Regions from separate parts of the Mesobacillus sp. AQ2 genome, predicted to be linked through region 1. Evidence: riboswitches for the same ligand, from Rfam matches in the RefSeq annotation. Region 1 holds a riboswitch; the other holds the start of a gene.
The links. A riboswitch is a leader RNA that binds a small molecule or an ion and turns the genes downstream of it on or off. The one in region 1 is predicted to bind cyclic di-GMP.
Positions count from the first base shown of each region.

Region 1 (4,193 bases):
GGCACTTTTCCGGGAACATATTCCCTTTTTATGTGACCCAAATCTTCCTGCCGGCGCTTTTTTGGGCACATATTCCCTTTTTATGTGACCCAAATCTTCCTGTGGGCACTTTTTCGGGCACATATACCCTTTTTATGTGACCCAAATCTTCCTGTGGGCGCTTTTCCGGGAACATATTCCCTTTTTATGTGACCCAAATCTTCCTACCGGCGCTTTTTCGGGCACATATTTCCTTTTTATGTGACCTAAATCCTCACGTTCGCACTTTTCCGGGCACATATTCCCTTTTTATGTGACTCAAATCTTCCTATGGGAGCTTTTTCGGGCTATATACTACGGAACGGCTTTAGCGCAACCGAAAATATAATAAAAAAACCTTCACCTGCCCTGGTGAAGGTAAGAAAACAATAAAAGACCTTCACCATATTTGGCAAAGGTCTTGCTAACAACGATTGTTGCCAACAAAGCCGGGAGTGACCTCCGGAATGACGACTCTGTTGTAAAAGCTACTCCCCTTTAGGAGAACTATTCATTTTGATACTATCATCGTACATAAAAACTTGAATACAGTCAAATATTCTAAGCGGATCGGTTTCCTCTATCGAATAGTACCTGTAAACTTACTTTCCGTTTTTCTTCTCTTTTTCATTGTTTGGATTACCGTGGCTGTCATCATCTTCCTGCTCGTCGTCTTCCACTTCGTCATCTTCTTGCTTTTCTTTATTCTTCTTTGTTTCTTTTACTGCCTCTTTACGCTTCTCTTCAGCTTTTTCCGCTTCTTCTTTACGCTTCTCTTCAGCTTTTTTCATTTCTTCCTTACGCTTCTCTTCAGCTTTTGCTGATTCTTCTTTTTGCTTTTCTTCAGCCTTCTTTTCTGCTTCGCGCTTTTGTTCTTCCGCTTTCTTTTTAGCTTCAGCTTTCTTCTCAGCAGCCTTCACAGCGGCTTCTTCCGCCTTCTTTTCTGCATTTACTTTCTTTTCTTCTACTTTTGAAGCAGTCGTTTTCGATACCGTGCCGGCAACTGTAGCGGCTGCAATATTAACTTGCTGGTCAGCCGATTCAGTCTCCACATTTCCTTCCTCAGTTTCCATTTCTTCTTCAGGCTGTTCTGCTTCTAAGGAGCCTTCATCTTCTGAAATTTCACCACTATCATCTGCATCAGTCTCTTCATCGACTGAAGATTCTTTTTTACCTGCTGCCAGTCCTTTCAACTGTGAAGGATGGACACCCAGCTGCTTGGCTGCCTTTCCAAAACCAACCTTTTCCTCTGTATATAAAACGGCAATCTCTTCCACTGTCTTGCCAGCTGCCTCTGCAAGCCAGAAGATTTGTGCGATTTGTCCATAACCCAACTCCTGTTCACGCAGCTGGGCTACCGTATCCTGATCAAGATCCTTTACCACGTTAGCAACGATCTTTGCTTGTTCTGTTGCTTCTTCAACTTCTTCCTTCAATTCATCTTCGAGTTCTTCGGTAAGCCCTTCCTCAAGATCAGCTGCATTTTCCAACTCTTCTGTCAGCCGGTCTTCTCCATCGGAATCGGTCCCGTCTTCAACAATGACCTCCGTGACCTTCTCTTGCGCTTCCTCAAGCGTTTCTAAATAATCTTTTAACGCCTCTTGTACGAATTCTGTCTTTTCCTCCTCTGACATAGCTGCCGCCTCAGCCAGCCTCTCGTTCGCAAACTCTAAAAGCAGCTCGGCTTCCTTTTCATCATCAAAGGTAATTAAAAGCTTCAATTCTTCAAATAATTGATCAAACGTAAATAAAAACTCGTCTGGTGTCGTTCCGGGATCTGCAGTTTCAATAACTTCCTCTGCGGATACTCCCGTACCAAAAGCAAGCAACCCGATCAAAATTGTTGATGCGAAAAACTTTTTCATTCCAATTTCCCCCACTAATATATTGGAATTAAAATCAAAAAAGTGCTGTCCGAAGAGCAGCACACATAAATCGACTATGTGAACCTTCGGCAACTGGCTGGCATGGTCATGACTTTAGCCCCTGTAGTTTTGCGTCCCCAGGTTTCCCTGGATTTGCCTTTATCGGATTTTAATTCTACTTTTATCATACTTATTCGACACGAAAAAATAAATAAAAATTTTTAAAGTTTGCACCACAGCTACTTCGCTTCCCCGCCAAATTTCCCTTCCTGGTAATCCCGGTATGCCTGGCGGATTTCTTCCATTGAATTCATGACGAATGGACCGTATGCAACGACTTCCTCTTTGATTGGCTGGCCAGAGTAAACCAAAACTCTTGAGCGCTTATTCGCTTTCAAAGATAGGGCGCTTAAGCCTTTGCCAACATCATTGTAAGTTAAAGTTGCTGCTGAAGATTTCTTTAGGTTGGTCTTGCTTTCACCAGCTTCAAGTTCACCTGAAAGTACATAAAGGAACGCATTATGTGTCTCTGGAAGCTCATATGTGAATTCAGCACCTTCTGACAGGCGAATTTCAGATAAAGCAAATGGCACCAATGGTTCCAACGGTCCCTTTACACCCGCGGTTTCTCCTGAGTAGACCTTCAGTGTGCCGCCATCGAATGGGACAACAGGCGCCTCTTCGTTATATACATTCTGATAAGAAGTGGTTGTGCCTTTCAGCTCTCCAGGCAAATTCAGCCATAATTGCAGCGTATGGGCAATGTCGTTTTCCACCGCCTCCTCGGCATGCCTCGCTCCGCTGCCGGCGTTCATGTACTGGATATCCCCTGCCTCCAGGATGCTGTGGCCTCCATGATTATCGATATGTTCCAGTCTGCCGTCAATGACAAACGTAATCGTTTGGAAGCCGCGATGTGGATGGTCGGAAAAGGTTCCGCGCTTGAACCAGTCCTCCGCCATTAGAATGAACGGGTCCAGTTCCCTCCAGTCTTGCGGGTTCAGTACCATTCCTGCCTGCACATGCGGCATGACCCTCTCTTCATATTGAACGGTCCAATGCTTTTTTATATCTCTTTTAAACATTTTTATATCCCCTTTCCAGGTACTTCAATTTTTACAGGTCATTTTACCTTCCCAGTTGCATTAAATTATACCAATCGCAGGTATTATTTTAAATCAAAGATACTTTAAGCTGAGATAAACCCTATCTTAACCAGAGTCCAAGTCCCAAACTGCTATTCTAGAAAAATGCCATTGTGAGAAGGTCTTTCATCCTATATAATATAAATTTGGCTTTTAAATATCGTGGTTCGTAACCATCCCACGTAAAAAAACTAGGAGAGATGAAAATGAATACGAGAATGATTGTCCGAAACGGGATTCTTGCTGCATTGTATATTGCCGTTTCCGCAGTTATCCAGCCATTCGGCTTTACCAATGTACAGTTCCGCGTATCGGAAATGTTCAACCACCTGATTGTTTTTAACAAAAAATTTTTCTTCGGAATTGTATTAGGTGTGTTTTTAACAAACCTGCTCTTTTCCCCCATGATCGCTTATGACCTTGTTTTTGGGGTTGGCCAGTCAGTGATTTCTTTATGGATTACGATTTTCACTGCAAAATATATCAAGAATATCATCGGCCGGATGTTTGTGAATACTCTGGTGTTCACCTTCACGATGTTCCTGATTGCGCTTGAATTGAATCTAGCATTCCAGCTGCCGTTCTGGTTCACATGGCTGACAACAGCCGCAGGTGAATTCATCGTAATGGCTGTCGGCATCCCAGTGATGCTTGCGATCCATAAACGAGTGAATCTTGAGAAGTTGGTATAATTTTAAATAAACGGTTCAGCAGAAAAGTCAGGAAAAGCAAATGTCCATCACCCCTGCTCCACAGGCAGTGAAATAAAAAGAAGGCAAAACGTTTTCACTCGTTTTGCCTTCTTGTATGATGTAACTCTTCCTTGCTCATGCTGTACTCAAACTACTGCAATACTCCGCCAGCCTGGACGTAACGGGCATTGAATTCCTGAAGAAATTGGTTCGTAACTGCTGCATCGTGAATGATCAGCATGTTTTCGTCATTAACATTGTTTCCATTGTTGCTCCAGTTCGTCGATCCGACGATGACAGTAGGGTCACTGTTTGTATCGGCGTCAATCAGCATGGTTTTACTGTGAAGTTTGCGTATTTCTGCATCCGCATAGACTGGTGCGGGATTGTTCCAGCGTGTGTTAGGATTGTTCACACTGGTTTGCGAAGCAGTCCTCCCTGTCATATCCACACTCGCGGACCACCACTGGTTC
Region 1 covers NZ_CP126080.1:1,052,394-1,056,586, reverse strand. The annotation lists gene QNH36_RS05195 (DUF5667 domain-containing protein) at 621-1,883, opposite strand; cyclic di-GMP riboswitch class I at 1,969-2,051, opposite strand; gene QNH36_RS05190 (pirin family protein) at 2,123-2,968, opposite strand; PreQ1 riboswitch class I at 3,185-3,229, shown strand; gene QNH36_RS05185 (QueT transporter family protein) at 3,235-3,720, shown strand; gene QNH36_RS05180 (phospholipase D-like domain-containing protein) at 3,872-4,193, opposite strand, start outside.

Region 2 (4,193 bases), 1.3 Mb from region 1:
CTAAAGTCAACCGACAAAGCCGGCAATTCAAAGAGACATGATCAACTTGCTTTCATCATCGACAAAACCAATCCAATCGTAAAAATCGATGGAGCAGAAAATAACTCTTTCAATCCTGAAAGCAAATATGTCACCATCTCGATTGACGAACTGAATTATAAAACGAACAATGTGAGCATCAGCGCGACGAAAGATGGAGCTGCATTCCCTATTGGTACATGGAAGAACAGCGGAAAACTTTCGAAGCTGGGCTACAATTTTACCAGGGACGGCCTATACACAATCCTCGCGACTGCAGAGGACAAAGCCGGTAACGGTCCAATCACTGAAAAAAGGACCTTTACAATCGATAAGACCAAACCTGAAATTGACATCACTGGTGTCGAAAATAACGCCTATTACAATGTTGATAAACCTGTTAACGCTACAATCAAGGACGTAAACCTGGATATCAACAGAATCGCTGTGACTAGAAACGGTGCAAGATATAACGCTGGCGGCTTCTCTGTTAATGGAGATCTCGCTTCCTTCCGCCACAACTTCAGCGGAGAAGGTGAATACAACATCCTGGTTGAAGCAACCGACAAAGCAGGCAACAGCTTCAGCAAGACGATGAAGTTCACCATCGATAAGACGAAGCCTGTCATTACGCCGAAGTTTAAAGGACAGAATCGTGTCATTAAGAATGGCGAGTATATCAATGAAGTATTCACTCCAGAGTTTGCCCTGGATGAAGCAGAGGATATGATCGTATCGGCTACTCTGAACAACGGCGCAAACCTTGGCAGAAACATCCCTGTTGCAGCAAAGGAAATGAAATACACATACAAGGTTCTTGCTCGCGACAAAGCCGGCAATGAATCAACACTGGAAATAGGCTTCACACTTGATACTACAAAGCCAATGCTGAATATTTCCGGCGTACTCGATGGATTCTTCAATAAAAACATTGCGCCGAAAGTGACGTATTCAGACATCCATCTGGATAGCAGCAAGACATCCGTAACCTTGAACGGCAAGACATTCGAAAACGGAACAAAGCTTGAATACGAACAGGATTATATTTTAAAAGCAGTCGTAACAGACCTGGCGAATAATATTTCATCAAGAACGATTGTCTTCACAATCGATAAAACATCGCCAGTCATCAAGTTCAAAGAGCCGATTTCGAATAAGTATTTCAACACCGACCTTCTGCCTCAGCTTTTGATCGAGGACATGAGTTCTTATGACATCATTGCGATGATGCTTGATGGAAAACCATATGAAGCTGGCGACCCGATCAAGGAAGAAGGAAAGCACGTCATGTTCTTCGAAGTAAAGGATAAGGCAGGCAACATCCAGCAGCTGAGCGTCGAGTTCATTATCGACAAAACCGCGCCAAAGGTAGTTTATGAAGGTGTGAAAAATAAAGAAAAATACTATGACCCTGTTGACATCGCCATCCGCCTCGATAACCCGAATGACAAAATAAAATCTGTCATGATTAACGGCGAAATGTTCGAAGGGGACGTATTAGAAGAAAATGGCTACAAAGTAATCAAAACCAAATTGGCTGAAATCAAGCCTTACGAAATCGCAGTTACCGCATATGACGAAGCAGGCAATGAAAAAACAACAGTCATTTCATTTGAAATCGTCGAAAAGGGAGCATTGGTGAAGTTTTATGAAAATAAACCTTTGCTTGGCGGTACACTGGCCGGAGTAGTAGGTCTTGTAGTTGCCGCAACTACGGTAGTGATACGCAGAAGAAGGATGAAAGTTGAAGAATAAAGAAAAAGAATCCAGAGGAATCCATCCTCTGGATTCTTTTTTTCGACAATAATTAGGAAAATTGTCCTATTTTATAAAAAATAATCAGAATTTGTAAAATAATGTAGTATAGTTATATTGAACTATAACTTTATAACTATTCAAGTAAAAGGCAAACCCGTTGAAAGGCGGGGACGCAAAGCTTCAGGCCTAAGGTGGGTATATCCTATTATGGCGGCTGGGTTGCCGTGAATCATTCATCCTAGTAAACTCCTTTTTTACCGGTAACCAAAAGGCGAAGTATGCCCTTTTACAGACGGAAAGAAAGGAGTTTTTATGTATTTTAAAAGATTTACCGTAATATTTTTATCTGCAATCATCCTATTCAGTAGTGTTGGGGTCTATCCAGCACAGGCATTTGCTGAGAAGAAGGCTTTTGAACAGGAGTTTTATTCGAATCCTGAGAACCTTCTTGGCCTGCTGCCGGAAATCGACCAGCATCAGCCGGTCAACAATCCAGCCCAGGGAATCAAGCCCCCGGTGCCAAATACTTCACCGGAAATTCCAAACAGCCAGGTGGCTCCACGAAAGCAGCAGCAGGCACCGCCGCCTGCAAACACGACTGCTGAACCACCTATCAACATCGAAAACGGATATTTGGAACTGAAGGAAGAAGATATTCTTGTTCCGGAAGTATTGCGTCCGTTTGGCATCAAGAGAGATTACTCCAGCAATAATACCGAAGATGGTCCTTTTGGGAAAGGCTGGACCACATCACTGGAATCAAGACTCGAAATGTATGCCGAGTTTTCAATGGGAGAAAGCCGCCTAGACGGCAGCACCCAAAGCTACGCATTCGACAAGAAAGATCCGAATGCCTATGTGACCGAATACGATGAAGACTCCATGACAAACTATGAGCTTGACAAGGGCGAGTATATTACAGCGGCCAATGGCGATAAGCTTACAAGGATTAGCCAGTTTGAGTATGTTGTTGAAACAGCTGATAAAACAAAATATACCTATTATGGCTACTATGCATCGTGGAGAAAAGGCCAGGACGAAAAAGTCGGAAGATTGGTCAAACAAACAGATCGTTATGGCAACAGCATTCAATACGGTTACGACAATAAAGGCAAGCTTGAAACGATGACAGACGATTACGGCCGCACGATCCAGATCAAATGGTCAGGCAGCCATATCAGTGAGCTGATTGATCCAGAAAACCGTAAAATCAGCTTCTCTTATGATGGCTCTGGAAGACTGGAAAACGTAAACTACCCAGGAAATAAATCAATCACTTATTCTTATGACGGCGGCCGTATTTCAGGGATCACAAATGGTGAAGGGGAAACCACTTCATTCACGTATGACAGCAACAATCGTGTCAAAACGGCGAAAAATCCTGCTGGCGCTGTCCTGTATAGCTATTCTTATACAACTGACGGTTCAGGAAAACTGACGAAAACCATTAAGCAAAATCCAGCAGGAGAAGCATGGACTTATCATATTGCAAAAGAGAAGGCTGTCCGTGTCACTGACCCGCTGGGATATCAGACAAACTTTGAAAACAACGATAATGGAAAGATAACGAAGAAAATTTCCAGCACAGGAACAGAAAGCTTTTCCTATGATGATAAGGATCGTATTAAGACAAAGACTGACATATTTGGCGTAACCACAACCTATACATATGAGGACTTATGGAATCAGCCAAAAACGATCAATGAATCCACTGGAAAATCAACCGTTTATGACTACGATTCCAACGGAAAATTAACAAAGAAAACGGAAAATGGAATTGTTACGACTTATGGCCACGACAGCAAGGGCCGCATGCTTTGGGCGAAGGATTCTGCTGGCGCTCAAATCACCTTCGAATACGACGCTTTTGGCAACATGAAACAGGCGAAGAACGCAAAAGGTGAAATCACCAGCTACACTTTTGACAGCCTTGGGCACATCAAATCGATGCAGGAGCCTAACGGCTATAGAGAGCAATATCAATATGACGGGGATGGGAATCTCCTTAAGATCACCTATGCTGATGGGAAGACGCTGCAGTATTCCTATGACAAGGCTGGCAGGATCCTGACGATTACCAACCAGCTGGGTCAGGTGACATCCCATAAGTATGATAACGCTGGCAAACTGGAAACCATTACAAACCCAAAAGGATACCAATATGTCTATTCCTATGACAGCAAGACTGGAAGGGTAAAAACTGTAACGGCACCAGGAAACCAGGTGATATCCTATGATTGGGACGGACTTGGCAGACTGAAAACCTTTAAAACAATCGAGGGTACAACCTCTTATGTTTATGGAGAGCACGGGGCGGAGAAAGTGACATCGCCACGGGGTACACTCGAGTATGTTTATAACTCAAAGGGCCTGGTTGACACAATCAAGGATGAGCTTGGCCGCACAACCAGCTATAA
Region 2 covers NZ_CP126080.1:4,547,877-4,552,069, reverse strand. The annotation lists gene QNH36_RS22740 (Ig-like domain-containing protein) at 1-1,773, shown strand, start outside; cyclic di-GMP riboswitch class I at 1,914-2,003, shown strand; gene QNH36_RS22735 (RHS repeat-associated core domain-containing protein) at 2,089-4,193, shown strand, end outside.
Region 2: another riboswitch for cyclic di-GMP. It lies ahead of QNH36_RS22735 (RHS repeat-associated core domain-containing protein); the one in region 1 lies ahead of QNH36_RS05195 (DUF5667 domain-containing protein).